Regions from separate parts of the Psychrobacillus sp. FSL K6-4615 genome, predicted to be linked through region 3. Evidence: a T-box and tRNA genes for the amino acid it is inferred to sense, from the RefSeq annotation. Region 3 holds a T-box; the other regions hold tRNA genes.
What was found. The T-box of region 3 lies ahead of pheS (phenylalanine--tRNA ligase subunit alpha). A T-box ahead of a tRNA ligase gene usually reads a tRNA of that ligase, here a tRNA-Phe.

Region 1 (6,696 bases), 500 kb from region 3:
CTCGTCACAATGCTTACGGATTATCGAGACTGATTCTAATAGACGCCGCTGCTCCAACTGGATTTACACAGGAAACAGCGAACCGACTTCTTACAGAAACATTAAACGACCGACCTAAAATGATGCAAGGTGTAACAGATACTTTTTTCTTTCAATATATTTCTGCCCCATTCTCTAATTGGTTTAATGGATTAGGACTACAAGCAGCTGGTTGGTCCACAGCAGCAATTATCAACACTTTAAGAGATGAAAAGCTTGGTACAGATCTTCCTAAAATAACAGTTCCTACATTAATCGTTCATGGTGTACATGACAAGCTTGTGCCATTTAAACAAGCTCAAGAACTTAACGAAGCCATAAAAAATTCGCATCTCGTTCCATTTCACTATAGCGGACATGGGCTTTTCTGGGAAGAACGAGAAAAATTTAACGAGCTAATCAAACAGTTTGTTGGATAGGTTTTACTTACTATTAGAATTGGTTCACGGGAGGGCTTAATAAGCTATCTTGTGAATCTTTTCAAACTCTACCTTTAAGAGACTCGCTTACTAAAGTACATATATAGTTTAAAAAATTAAATGAAAGTGGATCTTTATCAAACAATAATAAATTTTACATGTTTGCACGAGCAAATTTATATGCAACTAGATTTAACAACTATGTATCCCCACCCGGGAGTGCAAAGTTAAAAAACACTTCTAGTTAGCTTTATTTTTCATCTCTTGAAACAGTAGTATATAATGAACATTATAAACATTCTTAAGGGAGTACGAGTTCATGCAAACATTGAAAAAACTTTCCGATCGACTCTTTTACCTGCCTGCATATCAAAAGACAGATCGACCGATATTAGCTGCTATTGTAGGGGACAAACAGACTCTACTGATTGATGCTGGTAATTCTTCTAATCACGCTAAATACTTTAAAGAGCAATTAGCTTCCTATCATCTCACCGGGGATATTCTGGCTCTCACACATTGGCATTGGGATCATGTATTTGGCTTACGTGAAATGGATGTTCCTTCAGTTTCCAATTCCATGACCTATAACAAAGTAAAAGAACTTCAAAAGCTATCATGGGAAGACAAGGAGTTGGATGGACGTGTCGAAGCAGGGATTGAAATTCCTTTTTGTGCAGATGCGATAAAGCTAGAGCTAGGAAGTATGCGAGAAGTTATCATACCAGATCCCACTATCATTTTTGACAAGCAAATCAAACTTAATATAGGTGGGGTTAACTGTATCATTGAACATGTTGGTGGAGATCATTCACCTGATTCGAATCTCATTTATATAGCAGAGGAAAAGACATTATTTCTTGGGGACTGTCTCTATGCAAATATGTACGCAGAAAAGTGGCATTATACCATTGAAAAGATGTATAAGCTTTTGGAGAAAATTGAAGGCTATGACGCAGAAATCTTCTTCCTATCTCATCATCCAGCACCTTTAACAAAGGATGAATTTACTTCCTTTGTATCATTATTGAAGACAAGTGCAGAATTAACAAATAAACATAAAGGAAAAATAGAGGCAATTGCAGAAGAGATGTCCTCTCATTTTGGCCGTGACGTGACGGAAGACGATTTAGAAATAATCGAGTACTTTGTAAATGGTTATGCGTAACATGTATCGTTGCTTAAGAGAATTGCCCTAGATTCCAAAGGAGTGCAGAGTTTGCCGTGTTGATTCCTAACTATTGTAGGAACACACTAAATGATCAAAAGCTTTGTGGTAGCTTGTAAACATATAAAGCCCAAGAGGTGATTTCTCTTGGGCTTATTCTTATTACTATTGAAACCGTGAGTAATTTCTTTTTCTATTTATAGTACAACTATGTTATCTACATTTTTCCAAAAAAAGAACCCTTGAAATATCAAGGGTTCTTTGCTTTTATACCGGTGGCCGGGGTCGAACCGGCACATCCAGAGGATACGGGATTTTGAGTCCCGCGCGTCTGCCAATTCCGCCACACCGGCAAAATAAATACTAGGCAGTTATTAAATCATTTTTAAAAATTGGAGGCGGCAACCGGATTTGAACCGGTGATAAAGGTGTTGCAGACCTGTGCCTTACCACTTGGCTATGCCGCCGTAAAGTAATTGGAGCGGAAGACGAGGTTCGAACTCGCGACCCCCACCTTGGCAAGGTGGTGTTCTACCACTGAACTACTTCCGCAAACTGGGGTACCTGGATTCGAACCAGGGCATGATGGAATCAAAATCCATTGCCTTACCGCTTGGCTATACCCCAATGGGGCGACTGAGGGGAATTGAACCCCCGAATGCCGGAATCACAATCCGGTGCGTTAACCACTTCGCCACAACCGCCACAAATAAAAAAAGAGCTAACTACTAAGGAATATGGGGCGACTGAGGGGAATTGAACCCCCGAATGTCGGAATCACAATCCGATGCGTTAACCACTTCGCCACAACCGCCATTATTCAAAGCTAACTAAAAAAAATTGGCAGGGGCAGTAGGAATCGAACCCACATCAAAGGTTTTGGAGACCTCTATTCTACCGTTAAACTATGCCCCTAAAAACTGGTGGTGGGGGACGGATTCGAACCGCCGAACCCGAAGGAGCGGATTTACAGTCCGCCGCGTTTAGCCACTTCGCTACCCCACCAGTGTATGGTGCCGGAAAAAGGACTTGAACCCTCAACCTACTGATTACAAGTCAGTTGCTCTACCAGTTGAGCTATTCCGGCGTATAAATATGGTGGCTCAGGACGGAATCGAACCGCCGACACAAGGATTTTCAGTCCTTTGCTCTACCGACTGAGCTACTGAGCCAAATTCGATTGTGCTAAGCTGCGAATCTCTTTGTCAGCTTCATTCGTTCAGTTAGTCACGTACTTTAGTACGTTCCTTCCATCACTCAATCGCTTCCTCGACCTTCTTGCTTATCACCAATCTTTTAAAAAATGGCGGTCCCGACCGGGATCGAACCGGCGATCTCCTGCGTGACAGGCAGGCATGTTAACCGCTACACCACGGGACCATTTGGTTGCGGGGACAGGATTTGAACCTGCGACCTTCGGGTTATGAGCCCGACGAGCTACCACTGCTCCACCCCGCGACAATACTATAATTGCTAATTTGTTTCAAAAGAAATGGTGGAGGATGACGGGCTCGAACCGCCGACCCTCTGCTTGTAAGGCAGATGCTCTCCCAGCTGAGCTAATCCTCCTGGGTTAAATTACGATAAGCTTCGCATCTCTGCGTCAACTTCATTCGTTCAATTTAATAAATGGTGACCCCTACGGGATTCGAACCCGTGTTACCGCCGTGAAAGGGCGGTGTCTTAACCGCTTGACCAAGGGGCCATACTTTTATGTAGAAAACTAATCTGGCGGAGAGCAAGGGATTTGAACCCTTGAGACAGTTTAACCCGCCTACACGATTTCCAATCGTGCTCCTTCGGCCACTCGGACAGCTCTCCTAAAATGGCTCCGAAGGTAGGACTCGAACCTACGACCAATCGATTAACAGTCGATTGCTCTACCACTGAGCTACTTCGGAATAATACAGCCTAGCAACGTCCTACTCTCACAGGGGGAGACCCCCAACTACCATCGGCGCTGAAGAGCTTAACTTCCGTGTTCGGTATGGGAACGGGTGTGACCTCTTCGCCATCATCACTAGACCTTATTAATTTGAAAGACAATACTTAGTATAACAAAACTAGAAAATAATTCAAGCTTTTTTTTATATTTTTTTTGTACTTTCAAAACTGGATAAACGACATTGTTACGTTAAACAAAATTTGGTTAAGTCCTCGATCGATTAGTATTCGTCAGCTGCACGTGTCGCCACGCTTCCACCCCGAACCTATCTACCTCATCGTCTTTGAGGGATCTTACTTACTTGCGTAATGGGAAATCTCATCTTGAGGGGGGCTTCGTGCTTAGATGCTTTCAGCACTTATCCCGTCCACACATAGCTACCCAGCGATGCTCTTGGCAGAACAACTGGTACACCAGCGGTGTGTCCATCCCGGTCCTCTCGTACTAAGGACAGCTCCTCTCAAATTTCCTACGCCCACGACGGATAGGGACCGAACTGTCTCACGACGTTCTGAACCCAGCTCGCGTACCGCTTTAATGGGCGAACAGCCCAACCCTTGGGACCGACTACAGCCCCAGGATGCGATGAGCCGACATCGAGGTGCCAAACCTCCCCGTCGATGTGGACTCTTGGGGGAGATAAGCCTGTTATCCCCGGGGTAGCTTTTATCCGTTGAGCGATGGCCCTTCCATGCGGAACCACCGGATCACTAAGCCCGTCTTTCGACCCTGCTCGACTTGTAGGTCTCGCAGTCAAGCTCCCTTCTGCCTTTACACTCTTCGAATGATTTCCAACCATTCTGAGGGAACCTTTGGGCGCCTCCGTTACACTTTAGGAGGCGACCGCCCCAGTCAAACTACCCGCCTGACACTGTCTCCTACCCGGGTTACGGGTATGGGTTAGAATTTCAATACAACCAGGGCAGTATCCCACCGACGCCTCCTCCGAAGCTGGCGCTCCGGGCTCTAAGGCTCCTGCCTATCCTGTACAAGTTGCACCAAAATTCAATATCAAGCTATAGTAAAGCTCCACGGGGTCTTTCCGTCCTGTCGCGGGTAACCTGCATCTTCACAGGTACTATAATTTCACCGAGTCTCTCGTTGAGACAGTGCCCAGATCGTTACGCCTTTCGTGCGGGTCGGAACTTACCCGACAAGGAATTTCGCTACCTTAGGACCGTTATAGTTACGGCCGCCGTTTACTGGGGCTTCAATTCGCACCTTCGCTTGCGCTAAGCACTCCTCTTAACCTTCCAGCACCGGGCAGGCGTCAGCCCATATACTTCACCTTACGGTTTTGCATAGACCTGTGTTTTTGCTAAACAGTCGCCTGGGCCTATTCACTGCGGCTCTTCTAGGCTATGAACCCAAAAGAGCACCCCTTCTCCCGAAGTTACGGGGTCATTTTGCCGAGTTCCTTAACGAGAGTTCTCTCGCTCACCTTAGGATTCTCTCCTCGACTACCTGTGTCGGTTTGCGGTACGGGCACCTTTCACCTCGCTAGAGGCTTTTCTTGGCAGTGTGAAATCAGGAACTCTAGACATACGTCCTCGCCATCACAGCTCAATGTTAAAGAATGCGGATTTGCCTACATTCACACCTTACTGCTTGGACATGCATAACCAACAGCATGCTTACCCTATCCTTCTGCGTCCCCCCATTACTCAAACGGTGGTTTGGTGGTACAGGAATATCAACCTGTTATCCATCGCCTACGCCTATCGGCCTCGGCTTAGGTCCCGACTAACCCTGAGCGGACGAGCCTTCCTCAGGAAACCTTAGTCATACGGTGGACGGGATTCTCACCCGTCTTTCGCTACTCATACCGGCATTCTCACTTCTAAGCGCTCCACCAGTCCTTCCGGTCTGACTTCAACGCCCTTAGAACGCTCTCCTACCACTGATACCAAAGGTATCAATCCACAGCTTCGGTGATTTGTTTAGCCCCGATACATTTTCGGCGCAGCGTCACTCGACCAGTGAGCTATTACGCACTCTTTAAATGATGGCTGCTTCTAAGCCAACATCCTGGTTGTCTAAGCAACGCCACATCCTTTTCCACTTAACAAATACTTTGGGACCTTAGCTGGTGGTCTGGGCTGTTTCCCTCTTGACTACGGATCTTATCACTCGCAGTCTGACTCCCAAACATAAATCATTGGCATTCGGAGTTTGTCTGAATTCGGTAACCCGGGATGGGCCCCTAGTCCAAACAGTGCTCTACCTCCAAGATTCTAACGTTTGAGGCTAGCCCTAAAGCTATTTCGGAGAGAACCAGCTATCTCCAGGTTCGATTGGAATTTCTCCGCTACCCACACCTCATCCCCGCACTTTTCAACGTGCGTGGGTTCGGACCTCCAGTAAGTGTTACCTTACCTTCATCCTGGACATGGGTAGATCACCTGGTTTCGGGTCTACGACCACATACTCATTCGCCCTATTCAGACTCGCTTTCGCTGCGGCTCCGTCTTCTCGACTTAACCTTGCATGGGATCGTAACTCGCCGGTTCATTCTACAAAAGGCACGCTATCACCCATTAACGGGCTCTAACTACTTGTAGGCACACGGTTTCAGGATCTATTTCACTCCCCTTCCGGGGTGCTTTTCACCTTTCCCTCACGGTACTGGTTCACTATCGGTCACTAGGTAGTATTTAGCCTTGGGAGATGGTCCTCCCAGATTCCGACGGAATTTCACGTGTTCCGCCGTACTCAGGATACACTCAAGAGAGAATGAATTTTAGACTACGGGGCTTTTACCCTATCCTGCGGACCTTTCCAGATCGCTTCGTCTAACTCATTCCTTTGTAACTCTATGTAGAGTGTCCTACAACCCCAAAAGGCAAGCCTTTTGGTTTGGGCTATTCCCGTTTCGCTCGCCGCTACTCAGGGAATCGAATTTTCTTTCTCTTCCTCCAGGTACTTAGATGTTTCAGTTCCCTGGGTGTGTCTCAGATGCGCTATGTATTCACGCAAATGTACTGCTCCATTACGAACAGTGGGTTTCCCCATTCGGAAATCTCCGGATCAAAGCTCACTTACAGCTCCCCGAAGCATATCGGTGTTAGTGCCGTCCTTCGTCGACTCCTAGTGCCAAGGCATTCACCGTGCGCCCTTATTAACTT
Region 2 (6,696 bases), 170 kb from region 3:
GATTCTGGTAGAGGAAAGTCTACTGCCCATTTAACATGCTTTCCATATAGATGAAGCTGGTCTATTGCTTGAGGTGCTCCCACTTCTCTAAGTTCATGTGGACGATCAGCTGTAACAACTAATAGCGGTACACGAGCATAATACGCTTCTACAATAGCTGGAAAAAAGTTTGCAGCAGCGGTTCCAGAAGTACATAAAAGCACAACTGGAGTTTTCTTAGCTTTCGCAATGCCAAGAGCAAAGTAACCGGCGGAACGTTCATCTATTTGTCTATAAAATTGAAAACCCTCACTTTTGGCAAATGCATATGCCAGAGGAGTTGACCTTGAACCAGGACACATCACTATGTCCTGAACACCTGCCTGTCTAATTGTTTCTACAAAGTGATTTACATAAGATGTTAAATACTCGATGTTAGTCATTCATATTTCCTCCAAGTGTTCGAAGCATTGGACGGAACTTCACTCGTGTTTCTTCAAATTCCTCTATGGAGGATGATTCGGCAACGATTCCGCCACCTGCATATAAATAGGCGTGTTCATTTTCTACTAAAGCAGAACGTATTCCAACAGCGAACTCCCCGTCTCCTTCAGCGTTTATCCAGCCAATTGGAGCAGCATAATACCCACGATTCATCTGTTCCGATTCGCGAATAATCTTAATCGCATCCTGGCGTGGCTCCCCACCTAGTGCTGGAGTAGGATGTAAAGCCTGTACTAGCTCAAAAAGGGATGAATTCTTTTTCAGACTTCCTTCAATCGGAGAATATAAATGCTGAATATCTCTAATTTTCATAAGCTTTGGTCTAGTGGGTACTTTGACGTCTTCACAATATTGCATGAATACTTTTTTAATCATTTCCACTACATATTTATGCTCACCTAAATTTTTGGGATCTGATAATAATGCCTCTCCAAGCTCCTTATCCTCAAGAGAATGCTTTCCTCTTCTCGTAGAACCGGCAAGTCCAGCAGATTGGGCTTTGTCATTTTCTACTTTAACAAGTCGCTCTGGTGTTGCACCAAAAAAGATTTTCTCTCCATTTTCTAATCCAAATAGATAACTTTCAGGTTGCTCCATGGAAGCATTATATATTGCTGTTGCTGGTGAGAAAGTATCAGCAAATGTCAGTTTAAGTGATCTAGCTATAACTACTTTTTGGACTTCATCTTTTCGAATTCTCTTCGTTACATCCTCTACAGCATGTAAATACTCGTTCTTCAAGCGGTCTTCTCGTTTGATCAAGGACGGTTTTTCATGTACCCTTAACTCTTTTACTTGAGCAGTGTGTATTAACGTATCTCTTTCTATACGTAACAGTTCAAACGTTTCCGTACTCTTTGCTTCGTCCGTAATATAGTGAATGTTCACGAATGCCTGATCATGTTGGATAACTAGCTGAAACGTAGACACGACAAAGAATGCAGAAGGAAATGTATCCCATTCCGAAGAAATCTTGTTTTTTGGATCGAAAGCAAACCCGCCAAATAGGATAGGAGATACATCCGCTTTTTCCTTTAATGATGACTGGCAAAGTTCCTTCCATTTTGTATCAATATCCTTATATCTATTATCTTCTAAGTTATTTGTAATAGTATGAGCATGTCCCAATCCTACTAAGGTCAATGTCTTCTCTTTGTTTTGCCAAAAATAACGTTTCCCTTTATATATTTCATCCCCTGCTTCAAAAAAAGCTTGTGCAGACAATCTCGATACTTCTATTGTTTCAGTATAAAAACGGTATTTTGTATTAATGGTACCGGTGGTTTTCGGCATAAATATGACCTCCGTTTAGTAACTACTCTTTTATCTAGGTTAACTAATTTACTCTACCTTTAATCATACATCTTTCTACACATTTCAGCACACATTTAGCTATAAATTTATGTTAAAATTGATATTGGATTCTTTTAAAGGAGAGAAAAAATATGTCACACGAATTTCAAGCTGACAAGGGCTGGCGCGTATGGTGGAAACTGACAAGACCACATACCCTAACTGCCTCATTTGCACCAGTTTTTCTTGGTACAATGATTGCCCTATACGAGGCAAATATTGATTGGCTATTGTTTATTGCTATGTTATTAGCTTGTCTACTGATACAAGCTGCTACAAATATGTTTAATGAGTATTATGATTTTGTACGAGGTCTCGATAGCGAGGAATCGGTCGGTATTGGTGGGGCAATTGTTAGGAATGGTGTAAAACCCAAAACGGTAATGCAACTAGCTCTATTGCTATATGTAATAGCTGCTATATTAGGTATCTATATTTGTTATGAAAGCTCTTGGCTATTATTAATAGTCGGTGCAATTTCTATGGCAGTGGGATATTTCTATACTGGGGGACCTTACCCTATTTCTAGTACTCCCTTTGGTGAGCTTTTCAGTGGGTTATTTATGGGGATGCTTATTGTTTTAATTGCAGTTTATATTCAAGTAGGTTCAGTGCCTTTATTCGCTGTATTGTTATCTGTACCAAGTGCTCTGCTAGTAGCAGCAATCATGCTATCTAATAATATTCGCGATTTAGTAGAAGACACAATAGGCGGACGAAAAACGATGGCTATATTAGTTGGTCGGAAAACAGCAATTACAATTCTAGCTTCCTATTTTGTTTTGTCTTACCTATGGATTATAGGTTTAGTAGTTTTGCAAATAATCACTCCATGGAGTTTATTAGTTTTATTGAGTTTGAAAAAACCTATACATGCGATAAAATTATTTAAACAAACAGAAAATCCAGTTAAAGTTGCGCCTGCTATGAAAGACACCGCTCTTACGAATACGATTTTTGTATTCCTTTTAGGCTTAGGTCTATTGATTGGCTATTATTTATAATATTTTAAAAAACCAGAATGCTAGTAAAAAGCTAGCACTCTGGTTTTTTTCTTATTTATAGGATAATAACTCTGCTTTAAGTACACCTTTTTTATCGACAAGCTTGATAATTCCGATTCCAGGTGCGATATAGAACGTGTAGCCATAGTTTGTGCGAACAACTACCACGTTTTGGAATGTTCCGGCTTTTACTTTAACCGTACTAGTAGTACTTTCCACATTTACATTATAAAAAGCTTGACTGTTGTCCTCTGTTAAATAATATTCTTTCGTTGTTTTTCCTTCAATCAATGGAAAAGCAATATCAAGTATGGCCCAATCTGTATGACCTACCCCAAATATTAAACGATCTTTATGTTCAATATAAGTAAAACTATTTAGGGAATTACCTTTCTTCATTAGAAAAGCTTCCGTCACATCATATTCAGAATTATAGGAATCACTAACAGTAAATTCATTTTGTGTATTTTCAGTAAAGCTAGGAGAATAAACAAGCTTCATCCCTGCTTTTGGAGTTAGCCCACCAATTACTTCTTTATTAAGCAAAGCTAGCTTACTTTTAGATGGAGTTTCATATTTCACTTTAGAACCTTTTTGTACGAAACTACTTGCCCCTACTCCATATAAGCCACCATTTGTTCCCTTATACGTATAGACTCTATATTCATCACCTTTTTTTAGTGTGCGTACTTTATTAAGTGATCCATTGGAGCCAACTTTAACTAAATTCGTGTCTGCAAGAATTGTTACTTTACCTATTTGCCCTTGTTTTAACTCTGTTTTTCCCCACATAACTTTGTTTGTAGCTGCGTCTGCTTGCATGTTACCTAAGCTTGTGAAGCCTACCGCTAGTACAAGTATGAGCATAACTTTACTAAATTTTTGAAACAACTATAACCTCTCCCTTCATTGGAAATTATATCATATTTTAAAACCACTATAAATATAACCTTAGGTTCATTATTCATGCGGTATCAATGGTCATTATGTTGTATACATTCTATTGACTGACCTTTCCATACATTGGCATAGAAAAAGAGAAAGGAATAAAATAAAAGTTAAAAATAAAAAAGGTAACCAATGATTGGTTACCTTTTTTTGAGTATGACCCCTACGGGATTCGAACCCGTGTTACCGCCGTGAAAGGGCGGTGTCTTAACCGCTTGACCAAGGGGCCAATATATGGCGGAGAAGGAGGGATTTGAACCCTCGCGCCGGTTGCCCGACCTACACCCTTAGCAGGGGCGCCTCTTCAGCCACTTGAGTACTTCCCCATATATGGCTCCGAAGGTAGGACTCGAACCTACGACCAATCGATTAACAGTCGATTGCTCTACCACTGAGCTACTTCGGAATAATGGTGGGCCTAAATGGACTCGAACCATCGACCTCACGCTTATCAGGCGTGCGCTCTAACCAGCTGAGCTATAGGCCCATTATTTTGGAGCGGGTGAAGAGAATCGAACTCTCATCATCAGCTTGGAAGGCTGAGGTTTTACCACTAAACTACACCCGCATTAAATGGTGGCTCAGGACGGAATCGAACCGCCGACACAAGGATTTTCAGTCCTTTGCTCTACCGACTGAGCTACTGAGCCTCTTCAATCTTAAAATAAAAGCTAATTGTTTAGGCTATATTTACAATTGATATGTATTAATATTATTAAATAAATGGCGGTCCCGACCGGGATCGAACCGGCGATCTCCTGCGTGACAGGCAGGCATGTTAACCGCTACACCACGGGACCATTTGGTTGCGGGGACAGGATTTGAACCTGCGACCTTCGGGTTATGAGCCCGACGAGCTACCACTGCTCCACCCCGCGACAATAAAATACTTAAGGATTATTATTACTTCCACAAACAATAAGATAAAAATGGAGGAGGAAGAGGGATTCGAACCCCCGCGCGGTATGACCCGCCTGTCGGTTTTCAAGACCGATCCCTTCAGCCGAACTTGGGTATTCCTCCAAGACATTGTTGGTGGACCTTGCAGGACTCGAACCTGCGACCGGACGGTTATGAGCCGTCTGCTCTAACCAACTGAGCTAAAGGTCCTTAAGATGGCGGCAGAGGGAGTCGAACCCACGACCTTTCGGGTATGAACCGAGTGCTCTAGCCAACTGAGCTACACCGCCATGATTTTCAAACTAATTTATAAATGGTGGAGCCTAGCGGGATCGAACCGCTGACCTCCTGCGTGCAAGGCAGGCGCTCTCCCAGCTGAGCTAAGGCCCCATAAATAATAACTGGTCGGGAAGACAGGATTCGAACCTGCGACCCCTTGGTCCCAAACCAAGTGCTCTACCAAGCTGAGCTACTTCCCGTTATATGGTGCGCTCGGCAGGACTCGAACCTGCAACCTCTTGATTCGTAGTCAAGTGCTCTATCCAATTGAGCTACGAGCGCAATGTTTCAAAAAAGTGGTGCCGAGGACCGGAATCGAACCGGTACGGTAGTCACCTACCGCAGGATTTTAAGTCCTGTGCGTCTGCCAGTTCCGCCACCCCGGCACTTTAGTGAATCTTTGGAGCGGAAGACGAGGTTCGAACTCGCGACCCCCACCTTGGCAAGGTGGTGTTCTACCACTGAACTACTTCCGCTCGGTTATTAAATTAAATGGTGCGGGTGAAGGGAGTCGAACCCCCACGCCTTGCGGCGCTAGATCCTAAGTCTAGTGCGTCTGCCAGTTCCGCCACACCCGCATACATAATTCACTGAAAAAGTGATGAGCCATGTAGGATTCGAACCTACGACCCTCTGATTAAAAGTCAGATGCTCTACCAACTGAGCTAATGGCTCGGAAAATGGTGCCGGAGAAAGGACTTGAACCCTCAACCTACTGATTACAAGTCAGTTGCTCTACCAGTTGAGCTACTCCGGCAGGAGTAAATATATGGTGGAGGATGACGGGCTCGAACCGCCGACCCTCTGCTTGTAAGGCAGATGCTCTCCCAGCTGAGCTAATCCTCCTGGGTAAGTTATGTATTTATTGCAAGCCCAGCGACGTCCTACTCTCACAGGGGGAAACCCCCAACTACCATCGGCGCTGAAGAGCTTAACTTCCGTGTTCGGTATGGGAACGGGTGTGACCTCTTCGCCATCATCACTAGACTTGAATAATTATTGAAAGACAAGTTTTATTATACCAACTCTGTAGAATATTACAAGAGTTATTTTTAAAAAATTTATTCTTTCAAAACTGGATAAACGACATTGTTACGTTAAACAAATTTGGTTAAGTCCTCGATCGATTAGTATTCGTCAGCTGCACGTGTCGCCACGCTTCCACCCCGAACCTATCTACCTCATCGTCTTTGAGGGATCTTACTTACTTGCGTAATGGGAAATCTCATCTTGAGGGGGGCTTCGTGCTTAGATGCTTTCAGCACTTATCCCGTCCACACATAGCTACCCAGCGATGCTCTTGGCAGAACAACTGGTACACCAGCGGTGTGTCCATCCCGGTCCTCTCGTACTAAGGACAGCTCCTCTCAAATTTCCTACGCCCACGACGGATAGGGACCGAACTGTCTCACGACGTTCTGAACCCAGCTCGCGTACCGCTTTAATGGGCGAACAGCCCAACCCTTGGGACCGACTACAGCCCCAGGATGCGATGAGCCGACATCGAGGTGCCAAACCTCCCCGTCGATGTGGACTCTTGGGGGAGATAAGCCTGTTATCCCCGGGGTAGCTTTTATCCGTTGAGCGATGGCCCTTCCATGCGGAACCACCGGATCACTAAGCCCGTCTTTCGACCCTGCTCGACTTGTAGGTCTCGCAGTCAAGCTCCCTTCTGCCTTTACACTCTTCGAATGATTTCCAACCATTCTGAGGGAACCTTTGGGCGCCT
Region 3 (6,696 bases):
AAAGGATATACCGCTGGCTTGAAGCTTGCATATATAGGGGATGGAAACAATGTCGCACATTCACTTGTGATAGCAGCTGCCAATATGGGAATGCATATTGCGGTAGCAACACCAGTTGGCTATGAAGCTAATGAGCAAATACTAGAAAAAGCTAAGGCAATTGCTTTAGAAAATGGTGGGTCGCTGTTCGTATCGAATGATCCAATTGAAGCAGCAGTTAATGCGGATGTTGTATATACAGATGTCTGGACTTCGATGGGTCAAGAAGATGAAACGGTAAAAAGACTGGCTGATTTTAAAGACTTCCAGATTAATGATGCATTAGTGTCAAATGCAAAAGACGATTATATGTTTTTGCATTGCTTACCTGCTCATCGTGAGGAAGAGGTTGCGAGCTCTGTAATTGATGGTCCTAATTCTTATATTTTCCAACAAGCAGAAAATCGCTTGCATGCACAAAAAGCAGTACTTGCATCGGTTATGGCTTAAAAAGGTTTCACCAAATGGAGAAGGCAGGGTTTGTCTATTCATTTGTAAGTATAAATATTTCCGTGATGCTGCTTATCAAGATGGATAGCTTCATCACTACATAGGAAGAGTGATTCGGGAGACGCTGAACACTCTTTATTACATAAAAAATGTCTTAGTTGTCGATTATGTCGACGATTAAGACAATTTTTTTATGCTTCATTTCACTATCGAATTATCTTGTTTAGGCAATACAACTCGGCCAGTCCAATAAAAAGGTAGAGTGGCCTGCACTCTACTCAAAATAATGAAGTCTATTCAAATTGGGCTTTTGTTGTTGTGCTGTCACTAGAATTTACAGTGTTCTCTTTTGCTTCCTTCACAGGACGTTTAGACCAGTAAGTGGCTAAGATCGGTCCAGAAATATTATGCCATACAGCACCTAATGCACTCGGTAGTGCTGCAAGTGGTCCTAGATGAGCGGTTGCAAGTGCTACTCCTAATCCAGAGTTTTGCATGCCTACCTCAATAGAAATTGCTCGTCGATCTAACTCCGATAATCCCATGATTTTTGCGGCATAATATCCTAGCAGTAAACCTGCTCCATTATGCAAGAATACTCCTAAAAATACTAGTAACCCAGCAGAAGCAATATTATCTACATTTCCTGCAACAACAGCAGAAACAATCGTGATAATTGCTAATACTGAAATTAAGGGTACTACGTTTATACTCTTCTCTACAACAGTAGGGAACAACTTCTTCACTAATAATCCAAGGATGATTGGAACAATAATTACTTGTATTATGGACCTAAACATATCAACTGCATTTACTGGCATCCACTGTCCTGCAAATAAAAGCAATAATGCTGGTGTTAGTAAAGGAGCTAGTAGCGTGGAGAAGGATGTCATCGTTATAGAAAGTGGAACATTACCTTTAGCCAAATAAACCATTACATTAGATGCAGTCCCTCCGGGTACAGAACCAAGTAATACTAGTCCGGCTGCTAATTCACTAGGCAAATTCAACAAATATGCAATGGCAAAAGCGGTAATTGGCATTATTAGAAACTGTGCAATTACGCCGAATATTACTGGTTTAGGGTGTGTTGCGATTAATTTGAAATCGACAGCCTTTAAAGTCAAACCCATCCCAAACATAACAATACCTAGTAAAATCGTAATATACTTTCCAAATGGTAAAAATGTTTCCGGTATTAAAAATGCTACAACTGCAACAATAATTACGAGAAAAGCAAAATACTTACCTGCAAAATTACTAATGGACTCTAACAATTTCATGTTATACACCTAACTTTCTATATTTACGATTTTTTTGGGATTTAATATATTATTTGGATCGAGAGCTATTTTAATTTTTTCCATCACCTGTAAGGCTGCTCCGTGCTCTAAAGCTTGGTATTTTTGTTTGCCAATACCAACCCCGTGTTCTCCTGTACAAGTGCCGTTACGCTCCAAAGCATAATGGACAATTTTTTCATTGAAAGATTCTGCCTTCGCAACTTCCACTGCATCAGTCATGTCAATCATCAGAATCGCGTGGAAATTTCCATCTCCGACATGCCCAGTAAGTCCGCCTATGAGTCCAATCGAGCTTAATTCATTACGTGCATATACGACTGCATCAGCTAGTTCCGAAATAGGAACACACACATCGGTAACCATCATCTTTTTGCCGACATGCCCGTGAATATAAGCATAAGCTAGGTTATGTCTAGCATCCCAAAGCTTTGTACGTGCTGTATTATCCGTTTCGAATTGAATATCCACGCAGCCATGGTCTTCCATTATTTCTTTTGTAAACTCGACATCTTGTTTTAGTCCTGCTTCATTTCCGTCAAATTCTAAAAATAAGGTTGGGCTTTCTACATAATTCGTTTCGCTAAAACGATTTACTTGACGAATCGATTCTTCGTCGACTAATTCTACGCGTGCTATTGGAATTCCAGTCTGTAAAATAGAAGTGACGGCTTCTACCGCGCTTTGAACAGAAGGGAATACTGCTCGAGCTGCAGTAGTAAATTCAGGTATCCCGTATACTCTTAGTGTTAACTCAGTAAAACAACCTAGTGTCCCTTCCGAGCCAACAAATAGTCCGTTTAAGTGGAACCCAGATGCTGATTTTGCCGCTAAATTTCCCGTGTGTATAACAGTTCCATCTGCAAGGACAACTTCTAAATCACGAACTTGATCACGCATGACACCATATTTAACAGTTGTAGTCCCACTTGCATTAGTAGCAGCCATTCCACCGAGTGTTGCATCTGCTCCTGGGTCTACGGAGAAGAACAGTCCATACTTTTTTAGTTCTTTGTTTAATTGTGAACGTGTCACCCCAGGTTGTACCTTTACTAGTAAATCATTTTCTCGTACCTCTAATATTTTATCCATTAAAGAGAAGTCAATTGTAATTCCGTTATCATACGGAATTATATGACCTTCTAAACTGGAACCACGTCCAAAAGGGACGACGGGAATCTGATAATGATTGGCTAGTTTCATAATTTCACTAACTTCATTCGTGTTTTTCGGAAATACAACTATGTCAGGAAGACATGTCTCATGATACGACTCATCTTTGCTATGTAATTCTCTTACGGTTAGATTGATTGAAACCTGGTCTTCTTTTAAAACTTTTTTTAGTTCATTTAAAATATTTTCAATAGATGTACTCACTTTATTCGCCTCTTTAATAGAATGATATATTTATTAGAATATTTAGAAGGATTCCAATAAAATGATTATAATCATTAATAATGAAAAGGTAAACTAAGGAAATTGTATTATATGGATATAAAAGTAAATTAATATATTGCATATTGGCTTTAAAAACTAGTGTAATAGTGTTGTAAGCGTTATATTTAATTTTAAAAATATTTTGACTAAACAAAAATTCCGCGAAGATTTTTTATCTCCACGGAATTTCATTCATTTTGCAAATGCAGTTGCCAATTCGTTTAATACAGATTGTTTGTTAGATTCGTCTGTCATGTTCCACCATTTCTCGAAAAATACACCAAGTCCAGGTAGTAAATGTTCTTCGCCTTTTTGGATAGCATCTTCTACTACACCGCGAATGTCTGATGCAGTGTGACCTTTCATATTAGCAGTTATCGCTTCTCTAATTTGAAAATCCATTTTCATCACTCCTCGCAATTATCTTCCCCAAACTCTCGCCAGTTATACATGATTTTGTTACACTTATATAAAAAAGGCGGTTACATATAGATGAAACGAATTGAATCACCCCAAAATACGCTAGTAAAGCATTGGAAAAAATTATTAAGCGTACGCAAAGAGCGAGATAAAAGTGGCGAATTCCTAATAGAAGGTTATCACCTAATTGAAGAAGCGATAAAACAAAAAGAAAATGTGTTAACAATCATGATCAGTGATAATAGTGAAATTCCTAACAGTTGGGATGTAGACAATTTAGAAATTGTCGAAATAAATGATGTGATTAAGAAAGAACTTGCGGAAACAGAGCATACACAAGGTATATTTGCACATTGTAAACAACAAACTGTGAAGGATGAAGAGCATGATAACTGGAGTCGTCTATTGTTAATAGATGCTGTGCAGGATCCAGGGAACATCGGTACAATGATTCGGACTGCAGATGCTGCTGGGATTGATGCTGTTATTCTTGGAAAAGGATCTGCAGATGTCTACAATTCAAAAACGTTACGGTCAGCACAAGGATCACATTTTCATTTGCCAATTATAAAAGGAAATCTTCCTGACTGGGTTGAGAAGTTGAAAGAACGAAAAGTAACCGTATTTGGCACAGCTTTTGAAAATTCTACTCCTTTTCATGAAGTGAAAAAAGTGGATGCGTTTGCGTTAATCGTTGGAAATGAAGGTAGTGGTATGAACAAAGAGCTTCTCGAGCAAACCGATCAAAATATTATCGTTCCACTATTGGGACAAGCAGAATCACTAAACGTTGCAGTAGCTACTGGAATTCTGTTATATGGCCTTACTTTAAAATAAATCAGACTTGAACAAAAATACTAAAGTCCGTATAATAGATGTAATATGATAGATAAAAGCTGTCATCGGGAAAAGTATATATGCCAATTCGACATAAGGGATTTTACACCTTGACTGAAAGTGTAACTAGAGAATGCATATAGAAGTTCACCCCGTTAGCTGCCACCGGGACCAGCAATTGCTGTAAAGGTGTGCCGGTGTAGAGCCGTTAGTCGAATTGAGTGATTGCACTGTTTTTGTGCAATAATCAGGGTGGTACCGCGAAATTAGTCCTCGTCCCTTTTATAGGGGCGGGGATTTTTTATTTTGTACATATTTTGAGAAGGGATACTTCTTAGCGAGATAAGGTGCAAAATTTGTTGTCCAATCAGACAAGGCGAATTTGATTAAGGAGAGATCATTAACATGGAAGCACAACTTCAACAGTTAAAAGAAGAAGTACTACAAAAAATTGAAGCTTCAGCGAGCGTCAAGGAACTAAATGACGTGCGTGTTGCCTACTTAGGGAAAAAAGGACCGATTACGGACCTTCTAAAAGGAATGGGTAAACTTCCAGCAGAAGAGCGTCCAAAAATGGGGGCACTAGTAAATGTAGTACGTGAAGAAGTAACTACTGTATTAGAAGCTCGTATGACTTTACTTCAAGAACAAGCTATTAATGAACAGCTAGAAAAAGAATCTATTGATGTAACATTACCAGGTCGCCCTATTAAGACTGGAAATCATCATCCACTTACTCGTGTAGTAGAAGAGATTGAAGATTTATTTATCAGCATGGGGTATGAAATTGCGGAAGGTCCAGAAGTAGAGAAAGACTATTATAATTTCGAAGCGTTGAACTTACCAAAAGGTCATCCAGCTCGTGATATGCAGGATTCTTTCTATATTTCAGAGGATATTCTTTTACGTACACATACTTCTCCCGTTCAAGCAAGAACGATGGAAGCAAAAGAAGGGCAACCGATCAAAATTATATGCCCTGGTAAAGTGTATCGCCGTGATAATGATGATGCAACGCACTCACATCAGTTCACACAAATTGAAGGGCTTGTAATCGGTGAAAATATTCGAATGAGCGACCTGAAAGGTACTCTTTCTATATTTGCGAAGAAAATGTTCGGGGAAGATCGTGAAATTCGTCTGCGCCCAAGCTTTTTCCCATTCACGGAGCCTTCGGTTGAAATGGATATTTCTTGTTTTAAATGTGGCGGCGATGGTTGTAACGTTTGTAAGAAAACTGGGTGGATTGAAATTTTAGGTGCAGGTATGGTTCATCCAAACGTCTTAGAGATGGCTGGATATGATTCTAAAAAACTTTCTGGATTTGCATTTGGTATGGGTCCAGAACGTATTGCAATGTTGAAATATGGAGTGGAAGATATTCGTCATTTCTATACGAATGATGTGCGTTTCTTATCGCAATTCCACCGAACAGAAGTGTAAGGAGGAATTTGACATGTTAGTTTCGACGAAATGGTTATCAGAATATGTAAATACACAAGGGTTAGATCCAAAAGATTTAGGAGAGAAAATCACACGTGCAGGTATTGAAGTGGATGCTGTGATTGATCGTTCTCATGGAATGACAAATGTTGTCGTTGGGTATGTAAAAGAAAAAGTGAAACATCCGGAAGCGGATAAGCTGAATATTTGTCAGGTAGATGTTGGCGAAGAGACTACTCAAATTATCTGTGGAGCACCTAATGTAGAAGCAGGACAAAAAGTAATCGTTGCTCGTCCAGGAGCAGTACTTCCAGGCGGCATGAAGATTAAAAAAGCCAAGCTTCGCGGAGAAGAATCAAACGGTATGATTTGTTCGCTTCAAGAATTAGGCATTGAAGGACGCCTTGTTTCTAAAGCGTATGCGGATGGAATTTATGTTCTTCCGGAAACAGCAGTTCCAGGGGAAAGTGTACTCCCATTACTAGGCTTAGATGATGTAGTTTTAGAACTTGGGTTAACGCCTAACCGTTCGGACGCATTAAGTATGCTCGGAGTTGCTTATGAAGTTGGTGCAATTTTATCTGAGGATATGCAGTATCCTGAAGCATCTTATTCGGAAAGCAATGAAAAAGCCTCTGATTATTTGAACTTAAAAGTAGAGGCAATGGAAGAAAATCCAATGTATATTGCAAAAGTTGTGAAGAATATTCAAGTGAAAGAATCACCACTTTGGTTACAACATCGTTTAATGGCTGCAGGTGTTCGTCCA

Region 1: it has a tRNA-Phe gene. The T-box ahead of pheS (phenylalanine--tRNA ligase subunit alpha) is inferred to sense a tRNA for this amino acid. The anticodon was not compared.
Region 2: it has a tRNA-Phe gene. The T-box ahead of pheS (phenylalanine--tRNA ligase subunit alpha) is inferred to sense a tRNA for this amino acid. The anticodon was not compared.

What each region holds. Positions count from the first base shown of each region.
Region 1 is NZ_JBBOYQ010000001.1:2,807,941-2,814,636, forward strand. It holds gene MKX53_RS14045 (alpha/beta fold hydrolase) at 1-458, shown strand, start outside; gene MKX53_RS14050 (MBL fold metallo-hydrolase) at 778-1,626, shown strand; tRNA gene MKX53_RS14055 (tRNA-Leu) at 1,897-1,979, opposite strand; tRNA gene MKX53_RS14060 (tRNA-Cys) at 2,020-2,093, opposite strand; tRNA gene MKX53_RS14065 (tRNA-Gly) at 2,104-2,178, opposite strand; tRNA gene MKX53_RS14070 (tRNA-Gln) at 2,182-2,253, opposite strand; tRNA gene MKX53_RS14075 (tRNA-His) at 2,255-2,330, opposite strand; tRNA gene MKX53_RS14080 (tRNA-His) at 2,365-2,440, opposite strand; tRNA gene MKX53_RS14085 (tRNA-Trp) at 2,468-2,541, opposite strand; tRNA gene MKX53_RS14090 (tRNA-Tyr) at 2,548-2,631, opposite strand; tRNA gene MKX53_RS14095 (tRNA-Thr) at 2,638-2,713, opposite strand; tRNA gene MKX53_RS14100 (tRNA-Phe) at 2,723-2,798, opposite strand; tRNA gene MKX53_RS14105 (tRNA-Asp) at 2,931-3,006, opposite strand; tRNA gene MKX53_RS14110 (tRNA-Met) at 3,010-3,084, opposite strand; tRNA gene MKX53_RS14115 (tRNA-Val) at 3,120-3,195, opposite strand; tRNA gene MKX53_RS14120 (tRNA-Glu) at 3,257-3,331, opposite strand; tRNA gene MKX53_RS14125 (tRNA-Ser) at 3,356-3,447, opposite strand; tRNA gene MKX53_RS14130 (tRNA-Asn) at 3,453-3,527, opposite strand; rRNA gene rrf (5S ribosomal RNA) at 3,536-3,651, opposite strand; rRNA gene MKX53_RS14140 (23S ribosomal RNA) at 3,772-6,696, opposite strand, start outside.
Region 2 is NZ_JBBOYQ010000001.1:2,478,524-2,485,219, forward strand. It holds gene menD (2-succinyl-5-enolpyruvyl-6-hydroxy-3-cyclohexene-1-carboxylic-acid synthase) at 1-422, opposite strand, end outside; gene MKX53_RS12330 (isochorismate synthase) at 415-1,776, opposite strand; gene MKX53_RS12335 (1,4-dihydroxy-2-naphthoate polyprenyltransferase) at 1,929-2,840, shown strand; gene MKX53_RS12340 (hypothetical protein) at 2,892-3,731, opposite strand; tRNA gene MKX53_RS12345 (tRNA-Glu) at 3,946-4,017, opposite strand; tRNA gene MKX53_RS12350 (tRNA-Ser) at 4,024-4,114, opposite strand; tRNA gene MKX53_RS12355 (tRNA-Asn) at 4,120-4,194, opposite strand; tRNA gene MKX53_RS12360 (tRNA-Ile) at 4,199-4,275, opposite strand; tRNA gene MKX53_RS12365 (tRNA-Gly) at 4,283-4,356, opposite strand; tRNA gene MKX53_RS12370 (tRNA-Phe) at 4,363-4,438, opposite strand; tRNA gene MKX53_RS12375 (tRNA-Asp) at 4,513-4,588, opposite strand; tRNA gene MKX53_RS12380 (tRNA-Met) at 4,592-4,666, opposite strand; tRNA gene MKX53_RS12385 (tRNA-Ser) at 4,719-4,811, opposite strand; tRNA gene MKX53_RS12390 (tRNA-Ile) at 4,822-4,898, opposite strand; tRNA gene MKX53_RS12395 (tRNA-Met) at 4,905-4,978, opposite strand; tRNA gene MKX53_RS12400 (tRNA-Ala) at 5,003-5,078, opposite strand; tRNA gene MKX53_RS12405 (tRNA-Pro) at 5,091-5,167, opposite strand; tRNA gene MKX53_RS12410 (tRNA-Arg) at 5,173-5,249, opposite strand; tRNA gene MKX53_RS12415 (tRNA-Leu) at 5,265-5,353, opposite strand; tRNA gene MKX53_RS12420 (tRNA-Gly) at 5,369-5,443, opposite strand; tRNA gene MKX53_RS12425 (tRNA-Leu) at 5,461-5,545, opposite strand; tRNA gene MKX53_RS12430 (tRNA-Lys) at 5,570-5,642, opposite strand; tRNA gene MKX53_RS12435 (tRNA-Thr) at 5,649-5,724, opposite strand; tRNA gene MKX53_RS12440 (tRNA-Val) at 5,738-5,813, opposite strand; rRNA gene rrf (5S ribosomal RNA) at 5,839-5,954, opposite strand; rRNA gene MKX53_RS12450 (23S ribosomal RNA) at 6,075-6,696, opposite strand, start outside.
Region 3 is NZ_JBBOYQ010000001.1:2,310,428-2,317,123, reverse strand. It holds gene argF (ornithine carbamoyltransferase) at 1-489, shown strand, start outside; gene MKX53_RS11525 (bile acid:sodium symporter family protein) at 783-1,772, opposite strand; gene MKX53_RS11520 (FAD-binding oxidoreductase) at 1,782-3,167, opposite strand; gene sspI (small acid-soluble spore protein SspI) at 3,420-3,629, opposite strand; gene MKX53_RS11510 (TrmH family RNA methyltransferase) at 3,720-4,484, shown strand; T-box leader at 4,537-4,768, shown strand; gene pheS (phenylalanine--tRNA ligase subunit alpha) at 4,890-5,927, shown strand; gene pheT (phenylalanine--tRNA ligase subunit beta) at 5,941-6,696, shown strand, end outside.